DNA from 4 places in the Alteromonas sp. W12 genome. Region 4 is predicted to be linked to each of the others. Evidence: predicted binding sites of a transcription regulator. Region 4 holds the regulator's gene; each other region holds the start of a gene.
What was found. Region 4 encodes sigma-54, which starts transcription at its own class of promoters, with help from an activator protein. Its sites were predicted from a motif close to GTTGGCACGNNNNTNGNNT; they were not measured.
Positions count from the first base shown of each region.

Region 1: the regulator sigma-54 is predicted to act here: its motif matches at 1,329-1,347, upstream of AWH61_RS14365 (DUF1328 domain-containing protein).
Region 2: the regulator sigma-54 is predicted to act here: its motif matches at 2,024-2,042, upstream of AWH61_RS03610 (EF-hand domain-containing protein).
Region 3: the regulator sigma-54 is predicted to act here: its motif matches at 2,053-2,071, upstream of nirB (nitrite reductase large subunit NirB).

Region 1 covers NZ_LQXH01000009.1:172,760-175,913, forward strand. Annotated here, with positions in the region: gene AWH61_RS14355 (metal-independent carbonic anhydrase family protein) at 1-331, shown strand, start outside; gene AWH61_RS14360 (DUF2490 domain-containing protein) at 448-1,143, shown strand; gene AWH61_RS14365 (DUF1328 domain-containing protein) at 1,390-1,566, shown strand; gene AWH61_RS14370 (hypothetical protein) at 1,605-1,799, shown strand; gene AWH61_RS14375 (hypothetical protein) at 1,883-2,101, opposite strand; gene AWH61_RS14380 (DUF349 domain-containing protein) at 2,115-3,154, opposite strand, start outside.
Region 2 covers NZ_LQXH01000001.1:878,573-881,726, reverse strand. Annotated here, with positions in the region: gene AWH61_RS03620 (hypothetical protein) at 1-138, opposite strand, end outside; gene AWH61_RS03615 (sensor histidine kinase) at 140-1,537, opposite strand; gene AWH61_RS03610 (EF-hand domain-containing protein) at 1,598-1,879, opposite strand; gene AWH61_RS03605 (putative bifunctional diguanylate cyclase/phosphodiesterase) at 2,178-3,154, opposite strand, start outside.
Region 3 covers NZ_LQXH01000001.1:105,589-108,742, reverse strand. Annotated here, with positions in the region: gene nirB (nitrite reductase large subunit NirB) at 1-1,878, opposite strand, end outside; gene AWH61_RS00460 (SulP family inorganic anion transporter) at 2,189-3,154, opposite strand, start outside.
Region 4 covers NZ_LQXH01000001.1:255,772-258,925, forward strand. Annotated here, with positions in the region: gene ptsN (PTS IIA-like nitrogen regulatory protein PtsN) at 51-494, opposite strand; gene hpf (ribosome hibernation promoting factor) at 508-795, opposite strand; gene AWH61_RS01075 (RNA polymerase factor sigma-54) at 826-2,307, opposite strand; gene lptB (LPS export ABC transporter ATP-binding protein) at 2,381-3,106, opposite strand; gene lptA (lipopolysaccharide transport periplasmic protein LptA) at 3,109-3,154, opposite strand, start outside.

The DNA of each region.
Region 1 (3,154 bases), on a different contig from region 4:
CAGCGTACTGTTTAAACCAACGCTTGCAGCTAACGACCAGTTCCGTTCAAGCTTCGATGCTGCGCTTTCATACTTTGTTGGCGGTAATGACGCTTACGAAGAGGACAAAGGCTTTGCTATAAAGCCATACACAAATGTGAAATTCGATAATGTGGGTATTATCAACAACAGCTGTCGCATGGCCGTGGCGATGGGCAACTACTTCTTTACCGATACAAAAGGTGGCGAAACGAAGGTGGAATACACGTTTGCCTATGTCAAAGATAGTGACGGCGACCTGCGTATTGTTGCTCACCAATCTTCGTTACCTTACAACCCAAACGGTAACTAAATAGGCCATTGCCCCTCCATTCTTAGGAAGTGTGAGGGGCGAAACACTCTCCCTTTACAGGCAAGGCGTTCCTTCCCTTTCGCTTTGCCTCTTTTTTATTTTCAACGAGAAAAACTATGTGCGCAAAACGAATTATGACGCGTTGCGTCTTACTACTTGCGATGGCGATGACAGCCGTCGTTAAGTCACACGCCGAGTCAGATTTTCAATCTTGGAACGCTCTCGCACTCACTGGAGATGCCGATGATAAAGGTAAATGGCAATTTTGGTTTGACGGTCATTTACGCTTTAAAGACGACGCATCTCGCCTAGGCGTTTCTATCGTTCGTCCCGGTGTCGGCTACCAACTATCAAGCGATACGACCTTGTGGCTGGGTGTTGCAAGAGTAACGATAGACTCAGACAGCGGTTCAATTGAAGAAGACAGGGTGTGGCAGCAAGCCACGTATTCATTAAGCAAATTTATGGGCGGTACCATTTCAGGTAGAAGTCGTTTGGAGCAGCGATTCAGGAGCGATGAAGGCGATGATACAGGCTATAGGTTTAGACAATTTATACGGTGGTCGAAACCTTTAAATGAGCAATGGTCAATAGTCGTGTGGGACGAGGTATTTTGGGCTTTGAACGACACAGACTGGGGCCAAAATAGCGGGTTTGATCAAAATAGACTTTACTTGGGACCGGCCTATCACCTCAACAAGAAATGGCGCGTCGAGATGGGATACTTACATAATCATATTGCGTCGCCAGGCGCCAATTCAGACGCCATAACAAACCACAACCTTGCTCTCACATTCTTCGGAAGCTGGTAAGGATCAAAGAATCCCCCCAGCCAAAGGCCCTTAACACACAAAGAGTAAAGTTGGGTGACTAGGGCCTTACTCAATCATGTAAAAAATGCATTCGTACGTGTAATCGTGACGTTAATTGCCTGCAGATACGGCCTGACAACCAGAGAAAAATTAAATTATATCAATATATTTCAATAACTTAAAAAACAGGCACAAAGATAGCATTAGTTAAAGTGAAAGTAACGGAAGCAATACGAGGATTTAGTTATGTTAGGTTGGGCAATCACATTTTTTATCATCGCCATTATTGCAGCAGTTTTTGGTTTTGGGGGCATCGCAGGTGCAGCAACAGGTATCGCACAGTTTCTTTTCTTTGTGTTTATCGCGTTGCTCGTAATCTCACTTATCGCAAATGCGTTACGTGGTAGAGCACCAAGAGCCTAAGAGTTAGAAGTATTTTAATAGGAAAAAGGAGTAAGGATATGTTTTCATTTAAAAACTTATCAAAGGTACTAGTAGCATCAGCATTTGCACTATCACTAGCAGCTTGCGGTGACGGTGAAGCGGAAGACGCAGGCGAAGAGCTAGACGAAATTGTTACCGATGCAGGTAATGCCGTTGAAGACGCTTGTGAAGATGTGAAAGAAGGCGTAGACGCTGAAGATAAAGACTGTTAATCACGTTTTTATCAAAAAAGGGCCAGACAATTGTCTGGCCCTTTTTGTATTTACAGTCGACGTGGTTTGACCTAACTGGTTAGTTAAGACACTTCTTCACCACCTAATTCACGAGCAAGATCGTCTAGTGTAGATAGCGTCGAATCAAATTCACCTACGCCGTAACGGTATTTTACACTCACGTGATGATCCGTACGCCCGAACTTCACTCTTAACCCTTCTGCGTCAATATGCTTCACGGTATTCAAAAAGCGATAGGCAGACATTTCTGTTTCAAATTGAAACTCAACACTGTTTTCCATTTAGGCTTTCCGTTTAAGCAACAATTTCAGGATGAGTATCAATAACTGAAACAACTCGTTGCAGCAAATGGTTATCTTCTTCGCTTATCGAGTCGTATGATAACCAGTCAGCAAGAATGTCGGGAGCTGTTGCCGCTTCGCCTTGTTCCAACTTAGATGTCATCATTTGTAGCTGTACGCTAGAGCGTATAGATGCGTCTGCATCTGGGCTTGGCATACCAGTTGCGACCTCTAATGCTACCGTTAACCATTGTCTATCGTGCTGAGTTGTTTTATTTCCAGTTGACTGACCCAATACGCTTGACCAACGCTTCCCTAACGTTTCCGCTAGAGATTGCTCATCACCACTTCCCTCACCTACACTTAGCTGTAGTAAAGAAATCAGAGCCTGAGCTCGCGCCAATCGGGCTTGAGATTGTGCATTTTTCGCTTGCGCCGCGCGCTTACTTTCAAGTGAATCAATCTTTTTATCTACTTTCGTACGTTGCGCTCTAGGCAAGTCGGTTAACTGAGCGCGAACGTCGCTTATTGATTGACTGAACGTTGCATCATCGCTGTTGATGTCAACAGCTTCCACTTGCTTGAGTAGCGAATCTACTAACGCGTTAAATGCATTATTCTGTACTTTCCGCTCGGCTTTTAAACGTTCAAATACGGTGTCATTGGCAGCCTTAAATTCTGCCCACAACTTACTCTCTTCACGTTTACCTGCATGGCCTACTTGCTTCCATTGGCTTTGCAATTGCTGAGCCTTGTCGGCAGCGCCAGCGACATCTTCTTCCGTAGCAAGTTGACAAGCTTGGGTGACTAACGCACGCTTTTGGGCTTGGTTGTCACTTTGCCATTGATTTACTTTAGCCTGAATGGGCGATGATACCGCCTTCCATTCTTGCTTCAGCTGTTCATAAATTTCACGTTCAACCTGACCTGCAGCGTGCCACTGTTTAGACACTCTATCGAAAACTTTCACTAACTCGGCTTCCGGCATGTTAATGTCCATTGCCTTAACGGTAGCGATAATCGACATACGCTGTTCACGCGCAGCAGCCCGCT
Region 2 (3,154 bases), 620 kb from region 4:
AACAAATAAACAAAGGCCACGTTCTATTTTAGCTACAGGCGTCACCTTTTCTGGCTCACCTGCGTTGTCGTTGTTTCTGGTTAAACTCTGACATCCTGTCAGCACCAGTAAGGCGACAATTAAACCACTTATTCTCATTTTATTTTTCCTGTTGCCCAATGGTCACTCTAAAGCAAACATCGGCATAGTCTACATCTACAACACGCACATCACCATGCATCAGTCGAGCGCAATCGGCAACAATTGATAACCCTAAACCCGTCCCAATGACATTGTCGTTTCTCGGCTCGGTTCCTCGGATAAAAGGTTCAAATAAAGTATGTACTGACTCTGGAGCAATACGCTTACCGCGATTGGCAACATCCAGTACAAGATTATCGTTTTCGTTATAAAGGCTAATATTTATCGGTCTTCCCACTGCGCCATGCGCGACTGCATTGGACACCAAGTTATCAAGTATTCTTCTAAACAGCTCCTCGTCTATACGCACCTCGGACGCAGTTATCTTTACTTCCACTTCTCTATCCTGAATGGCGAGCGCGTAATCTTCTAAACAAGCAGAAACTAACTTACTAACGTCACTTTGTACCATTTTTGGCTGAGCTTGTTGCAACAGCAGGTTGTAGTCGAGCAACTTTTCCACCAGCGTGTTGAGCCTTTGCGTGCTAGCAGTAAGTAGCGAAAGTACTTCGCGTTGACTGTTATTCAACTCGCCCACCACGTTTTCAGACAACAAGCTGCAGCCTTCTTTAATACTGGCAAGCGGAGTTTTGAGCTCGTGAGCAGCGTGTCGCAGCAAGGCGGTTCTAATATGCTCCAACTGCTGTAGTCGATCATAAAGCCAATGTAAATCTTTCTCTACATCAATCAGTTCTTTTGGCGCTTGTCTTGAAAGGGGTGGAAGCTGACCATCGCTGTGGGCCATGATCCTTATAATCTTTTTTAAGTTGTTAACGGGGTTCACAATAAGCTGACTCCCCATCAATATTAGCAATAACGAAACGCTTACAAGCATGGCCGTAGACCAAGCTTGTTTTGCTTGCATGGCATTTAAATCATCTTGCTGGACTTTGACACGTTCAGTAATAGCGGCTTCTACATCGTCGCGAAGCTGGTCGACGCTATCGCCCACTGACGCAAGGTAGGCATTAAGTAAAAGCTGGTCTTCAATCGCTCGATATTCGGCTAATTGATTTAGCTGTTCTGAAAGTCGTGTGCAGGTAGTTGGTACCGAGAGAGCCTGACATAGATTGTCAGCGGCCACGGCAAATTGATCGATGGCGTTATCAGAAAGAGATGCCACCCTATCATTTCTCAACACAGCAAATTGGCGAATGCTGCGCTCTACGTCAACGACCGCGTTATCGAGTCTTTGCATGTCGCTAACAACATCGACAACAAACCGTGTTTCAAGTGTTGTCATTTGACCCACTTTGGCTAAGTCGCTTTGACTTTGCCAAAGTAAGGCTATAAGAGGGATAAGGGCCAGTACAAAACTACCTAGCGTCAATTGCCTTAGTGAACCAAGTTGTACCAAGCGTTCACCAAACGAAACCTTGTTTATCAGAACCTTACCCTCTTAAATATATTATTTTATCTACTCACTTGCTGTGAGCTTTTCATTGCCTGGCGTCAACTTGCTTTTTGCCAATTCGGCTTCGGAAAGTTTGCCATCTTCGTTGTCATCAATCAGCCCAAAGTTACGCAGTAGACCTGTGTGTCGAACCGCTTCTTTAAGTGATATCAGACCATCTTTATCTGTGTCTAATTCCTGCATCAACGAGCGCGCTGGACTTGCGTACGCGTCCGCTACTGAAATGGCTTGTACTGCAGCAACAGCACAAAGTGCTAAGAAAACTTTTTCGAGACGTTTCATCATGAATCCTCCGCTAAACGCTTTTAAAATCCTTCTCAATCCGCTTTGATACCAGCCCTGTGTTATCAGGTTATGCTGCTATTAAAGCTCATGGATACTACCACTAGTCTTCAATTAACCACTATCATAATTGCATTCAAACTGCTTATGCGATTTTCAGACCAAAAAGAAAAAGCACATTAAAAACAGTAGCATATGCAAATAAGCGTACTATCAACCACTCAGCATACAGGTTAAATGTTGCAAAAAAGAAACACCACTTTGAAACACTGTATGTCAAAGTGGTTTTATCGATACCTTGCTATATAGAGAAACTGCTATCGCTGTAATGGGAGGGAGAGCAAGTGAGCTCCGATAAGGGGATGGGCTTGCTAAACATAAATCCTTGCACATTGTCACATCCATGCTCTCTAAGGTAATTCCACTGTTCAAGGTTTTCTATGCCCTCAGCACATACCGAGAGTGACAGTCTTTTCGCCAAATCAATAATTGCCCCAGTCACAAGACGGCTTCGTTCTGAAGTTTGAATTTCCATTACAAACTGTCGGTCAACTTTTAGCGTGTCGATATTGATTTGCGTCAGGTAACTTAACGAGGAGTAACCCGTTCCAAAATCATCTAGAGCTATGGCGCACCCCATGTTTCCGATGCGTCTGAAGAACTTGTTTGAAAGAGTAAAGTTTTCTAGGTACGCACTTTCTGTCACTTCAAATTCAATGTTTTCTGGGTTGATGTCATAGAGCTTGAAAGTATTGTAGATGTAGTCAAACAGCTGCGAGCTTCGCAAATCATGTCCAGATAAATTGATTGAGGCTCTAAACGGAGACGTGGCCCATTGTTTTAAATCTGGCATATCAATACAAACGCGCTTAATTACCCAACGGGTAATTGCAGTGATCTTACCGCCCTGCTCTGCAATGGGGATAAACTCGTTCGGCATGACCAAGCCAAATTCAGGATGTTGCCAACGAATAAGCGCTTCTACGCCGATTACGTTCCCTTCGTTGTTAACTTTAACCTGGTAATAAACAACAAACTCATCGTTGCTGATTCCTTGCTCAATACCGTTAGCTAAGTGGAGTTTACGCTTATGCGACTCAACCATATCAGGTGTAAACAGTGTGTAGCTGCCTCGCCCTCGCGCTTTTGAACGATACATTGCAAGGTCTGCATTGCTCATCAGCTCGCTTAGGTCGTAGCCCGCATCGGAAGCCGTAGCGATTCCAACGCTTAAACCTACCGTTAGTGATAAGCCACGCAGTTCAAAAGGCTCATCAA
Region 3 (3,154 bases), 150 kb from region 4:
GGTTTCAAAACCACCAGCGACCAGTTTTTCCCAGATATCAGGTAAGTGCTCTACGCGCGCTCCAAATAAATCAATGCGCTGACCACCCGTGATTTTGGTGTACAAGTTGTATTCTTTTGCCACTTCGCCGAGCAGAATTAACTTCTCAGGCGTTATTTCGCCACCAGGTACACGCGGTACAACGGAATACGTGCCATCTTTTTGCATGTTGCCAAGGTAGATATCGTTGGTGTCTTGCAGAGGAAGATGTGAAGCCTTAAGAATGTAGTCATTATACACCGAGGCTAAAATTGAGCCGACAGCGGGCTTACAAATTTCACACCCTAGACCTTCACCATGCTGCTCTAGTAGCTCGTCAAAGGTGCGAATGCCGTTTACCTTAACAATGTGAAATAGCTCTTGTCGGGTATGGTTGAAGTGCTCACAAATGGCTTTTGATACTTCCACACCGCGCTTTTCAAGTTCGCTATCCACAACATTTTTAAGTAAGGCAGCACAACCTCCACACCCTGTGCTGGCTTTGGTTTCGCCTTTTACATCGCCAACGCTACAACAGCCGCCTTCAATGGCTGAAACAATATCGCCCTTTGTCACATTTAGGCATGAACAAATAGACGCGGTGTCTGGCAGTGCATCGGCACCTAGCGCCGGTGCAGCATCGGATGAGGGCAGAATTAGGCTTTCTGGGTGTTCAGGTAATTCAATATTATTAAGTGCATACTGTAGGAGCGTGTCGTAGTCGCTGGTATCGCCAACGAGTACAGCACCAAGCACGTACTTTTGCTCGCTATCTACCACCAGCTTTTTGTACACGCCTTCTGGCTGATTTAAATAGGTGTAGCTAAGCGCACCGACTGTGCGTTCATGAGCATCGCCAATTGAGCCCACTTCCACACCCATTAGCTTGAGTTTGGTACTCATATCTGCGCCAGCGAACTCGGCATCACCGCCGGTTATATGACTTACAGCCGTGCGCGCCATGGTATAGCCAGGTGCTACCAGGCCAAATATTTTGTTATCCCACAGCGCACATTCACCCACAGCATAAATGTTTGGGTCAGACGTCACGCAGTGGTTATCAATGACAATACCGCCGCGCTCACCCAGTGTTAGCGCTGACTTTCTGCCGAGCTGGTCGGAAGGTCGAATACCGGCAGAGAATAAAATCATGTCAGTTTCTAGTGCAGTGCCGTCAGCAAACACCATTTTATAGCGGCAGGTATCACCGGCCTCAATAGTTTGCGTTGCCTTTTGGGTGTGAACCGTAACGCCCAATGCTTCAATTTTGTCCTTAAGAACGTTACCACCTGCTTGGTCTAGCTGAACCGCCATAAGCTGCGGGGCAAACTCAACCACGTGGGTGTCGAGACCGGCTTGCTTTAATGCGTTAGCGGCTTCTAAACCCAACAGCCCACCACCAACAACAACCCCTACTTTGCTCACTGCTGCTGAAGCTTCAATAGCGAGTAGATCGTCTATAGTACGGTACACCAAGCAATGCTCTTGATCGTTGCCAGGGATGGGTGGCACAAATGGGTATGAGCCCGTAGCTAACACAAGCTTATCGTAGCTAAACACCTGCCCTTCAGAAGTCGTCACTTTATTATTGTCACGGTCTATATCGGTAACCAAGGCATTGGTAACTACGTTTACGCCCCACTCGGCGTACTGAGCGGGTGTAGTGAGCGCTAAGTCATCAGCACTCGCGCCGCTAAAAAAAGACGACAGATAAACGCGGTCGTACGCAAGGCGTGACTCGCCGCATAAAACGGTTATTTCTACATTGGCATCGCTTTGGTGAAGCTGCTCAACAAAATGATGCCCCACCATGCCGTTGCCTACGACGACAATTTGCGTTTTTGAGTCCAATGAAGTCATGGTATTCCCCTTTTTTCGGGACAAAAAAAGCCCGCTTCAACTTTCGTTGATGCGGGCTTCGTTGCCTATTTTGCCAACGGTTTAGGTCGGCTAACACATTTTACGGAGTGTTATAAATCACACAATTTTCAGCGATTGACACAAATCACCAAAACACACTTTACGTTTATAGCTATCCAAGTTCAGTGCCAAAACCGTAAACAATTGTTTTTATTTGATTTACTACAAAATAAGCATTATTCAGACTTCACAACTGCACCAAACAAACGCAAAACTGTGTTTACTTGGTGCATTAAGGCTTTCAAATAACTTAGGCCAGCTTATCCGTCGCTACGCGGTAGCGAGGATCTTCAACCACATTGATTTCAACAAACTTATCGGCCTTGCGAAGCAGTGAGCGACACTCATCACTGATATGGCGAATGTGTAGCTTTTTACCCTGCTCTTCGTATTTGTCAGCAAGGGTATCTAGCGCATCGATACCTGATGAATCCCAAATGCGAGAGTCTTTAAAGTCAATGACTACATCATTAGGGTCGTTGGCGATATCAAACAGGTCTTTGAAATGCGATACCGAGCCAAAGAACAGCGGGCCGTCTAGCTCATAGACTTTCCAACCGTCGTTATCGATATGGGATCTCGCTTCAATATGACGAGCGTGTTTCCATGCAAACACCAGTGCTGAGACGATAACACCCACAACAACCGCAATAGCCAGGTCAGCGATAACGGTAACGCCTGTTACTAGGAAAAGTACGAACGCATCTTCTTTATTTACGCCGCGAATAATTCTGAATGACGCCCACTCAAATGTAGCGATAACCACCACGAACATAACGCCAACAAGGGCAGCGAGAGGAATCATTTCAATTAGCGGAGCAGCAAATAGAATAAAGCCTAATAATACAACCGCCGCGGTGATACCAGACAAGCGGCCACGGCCACCAGAGTTAATATTAATCATACTTTGGCCAATCATAGCGCAACCGCCCATACCGCCAAAGAAACCGTTTACGGTATTTGCAACGCCTTGGCCAACGCACTCTTTGTTGCCGCGCCCGCGGGTATCTGTCATTTCATCAATTAATGAAAGGGTAAGGAGCGATTCAATAAGACCAACCAAGCAAAGAATGACTGAGGTAGGCAGAATGATCATGAAGGTTTCCCAGGTGAACGGCACCATAGGAATAGCAAAGCTAGGAAGCTCACCGGCTAGCGTTGCGGTATCGCGCTGGTCAGCTGGTAGCAAGTCACGAACAAAGTCGATTACAGTACG
Region 4 (3,154 bases):
ACGCGTTGTTGAATTAGGCGCCTACTAAACGGTTAATAGGCGCTTAATGTTTAACTTAATGCAGATAGAATATCGTCGCTTGTCGTTGCGCGACGTATTGCTTTAATCGTTTCTTTGTCGCTTAGTTTACCAGCCACGGTGGCCAGCGTTTGAAGGTGTCCTTCGGTCTGTTCCTCAGGAACGAGTAGCGCAAAAAAGATGTCTACGGGTTTCTCGTCAAGGGCGTCGAAGTCAATTGCTGGCGTGCTGGTTACAACAATGGCAATCACTTTCTCGAGGCCCGGCAGGCGTCCATGGGGCAGGGCGATACCATTGCCAATGCCTGTACTACCCATACGCTCTCGAGCCATCAAACTGTTGAGTACCGTTGCCTGATCAATGTTCTCGTTTTGCTTGGCAGCGATATCAGCGATGATCTCAAGAATTCGCTTTTTACTATTACACTGAACCGCACACTCGGTGCGGTCCAGACTTACGATGGCTTGTATATCCATGCTTAATTAACTACTAATGTTTTTTCAGTTTTTCCTTATGCTTGATTACCTGCCGGTCGAGTTTATCAACCATGCTGTCAATCGCCGCATACATGTCGGTATTTTCTGAGGATGCGAATACTTCAGCGCCACTTAAATGAACGGTCGCTTCGGCTTTTTGATTTAATTTTTCAACGTTCAGGATGACATGCACATTAGAAATGTGATCAAAGTGACGTTCAAGTTTGCTGAACTTCGTATCGACATAATTACGCAAAGAGTCGGTGATTTCGACATGATGACCAGTAAGGTTGATTTGCATATTTCGTCTTCCTTATATTATTAAGCCCGATTAAATAAGGCTTTTGCGTTGGTTCGACGGCGGGATCGACAACGATTCCCGGTACTTTGCTATTGTTCGCCGGGCAACTTTAATGCCTTGTTCGGCCAACAATGAAGCAATCTTGCTATCACTTAGCGGCTTGCTAGGCTTTTCAGCGGCCACTAATTTCTTGATCAATGCACGAATCGCTGTAGATGAACATTCACCACCAGACTCTGTTGCAACGTGGCTTGAGAAGAAATACTTCAATTCGAAGATTCCACGTGGCGTATGCATGTACTTTTGCGTTGTCACTCGCGAAATAGTGGATTCGTGCATATCTACCATTTCTGCGACATCATTTAGCACCATTGGTTTCATCATTTCCGGGCCGTGCTCAAAAAAGCCCATTTGCTGCTGCACAATGCAGTTTGCAACCTTCATTAAGGTTTCGTTACGAGATTCAAGGCTCTTTATGAACCACTTAGCCTCTTGCATGTGTGAGCGGATGAATTGTGAATCGCTACTATTCTTGGCACGGCGACTCATTGCAGCGTATTGTTGATTTACGCTTAATTTAGGCAGACTGTCGGGGTTCAGCTCAACCACCCAACGGCCATTTTTCTTGGTTACTGAGACATCAGGAATAACGTACTCAGGCTCTTTAGTAACTAAAGCACTACCTGGGCGAGGATTCAAGGTTTGCAGTAAACGCATTGCCTCGCGTAGCTGATCTTCTTTCAATCGGCTTTTACGCATAAGCGTACGATAATCTTTGCTGCTCAGTAAGTCAGAGTACTCTTCAATCAGTTGCTTTGCTTCAGCAAGCCACGGTGTGTCTTCTGAAAATTGGCGCAATTGCACCATCAAACATTCTTGTGGAGAGCGTGAGCCAGAACCAATAGGGTCGAACATCTGAATGCGCTTTAGCACACATTCTATTTCGTCCATTTCAATCGGCTCTTCCATATCATCATCGTTAACCGCTTCTAAAATATCATCAAGAGTAACGGTTAAATAACCTGACTCGTCAATAGAGTCGATGATTGCTGTAGCGATTGCGCGATCGGTATCCGAGAAATGGGTAAGGCGCATTTGCCAAAGAAGGTGCTCTTGAATATCTTCAGTAGTCTCACCTTGGAAGATTTGCTCGTCGTCATTGGATGGACCCGGAGCTGGCGAAGATGAAGCAGAGTAGTATTCGTCCCATGTGCTGTCGATTGGCAGCTCATCGGGAAGATCGTTTTTCTCAAGTGCATCGCCGGCTTCTAACGTGTCACTAGATGCAGAAGCAGTGGCCTCAGAGCCGCTGTCATCGTTGTCGATATTGTTCTTTTCTAGTTGCGGCTCGTCGTTACCTTCTTCAACTTCTAATAGCGGATTAGAATCGAGCGCTTCTTGGATCTCTTGTTGAAGATCAAGTGTAGAAAGCTGCAGCAGTTTAATGGCCTGCTGAAGCTGTGGTGTCATGGTAAGTTGTTGGCTAAATTTTAGCTGTAAAGATGGTTTCATCTACGTCTTATTTAAATGCTCTAAATTGAATATACCAGAGCGAAACTGAAAAATGACAATTCGGTTACATTAACTATAGCCTGAATTGTTCGCCTAGGTATACATCCCTTACTTTTTGATTACTTAAAACCTGTTCCGCCGTTCCTTGCGCAATAAGCTCGCCATGACTCACAATGTACGCCTTTTCACAAACATCCAATGTCTCTCGTACGTTATGGTCCGTGATAAGGATTCCAATACCCCTATCGCGAAGATGTTGTATTATCTTCTTTATATCATTAACTGATATTGGATCAACACCAGCAAATGGTTCGTCTAACAAAATAAATTGCGGTTTTGCTGCCAGAGCGCGGGCAATCTCAACGCGACGGCGTTCGCCCCCTGACAAACTCATCCCCGTACTATTACGTATATGGTTAATATTAAATTCATCAAGTAGCGCATCAGCTTCTTCTTCTTGCTGTTGTGAATTTAAATCTTTACGGGTTTGCAAAATGGCCATGATATTTTCATGCACTGTGAGCTTTCTGAAAATAGATGCTTCCTGCGGTAGGTAGCCAATTCCGCGGCGTGCGCGCTCGTGCATGGGCTGATGAGTTAGCTCATTGTCGTCGATTTCAATCTTGCCTTTATCCAGATTCACTAAACCAACAATCATGTAAAATGTGGTGGTCTTACCAGCGCCATTTGGGCCAAGAAGACCAACAATTTGACCCGTTGAGACAGACAGGCTTACATCTCGTACAACCTGTCTTGACTTGTAAGCCTTAGCAAGATTTTTAGCGCTCAAAGTTGCCATTGCTATTCATTGCCCTCGTTGTCTTTTTTGTCTTTCTTAGACGAAGTT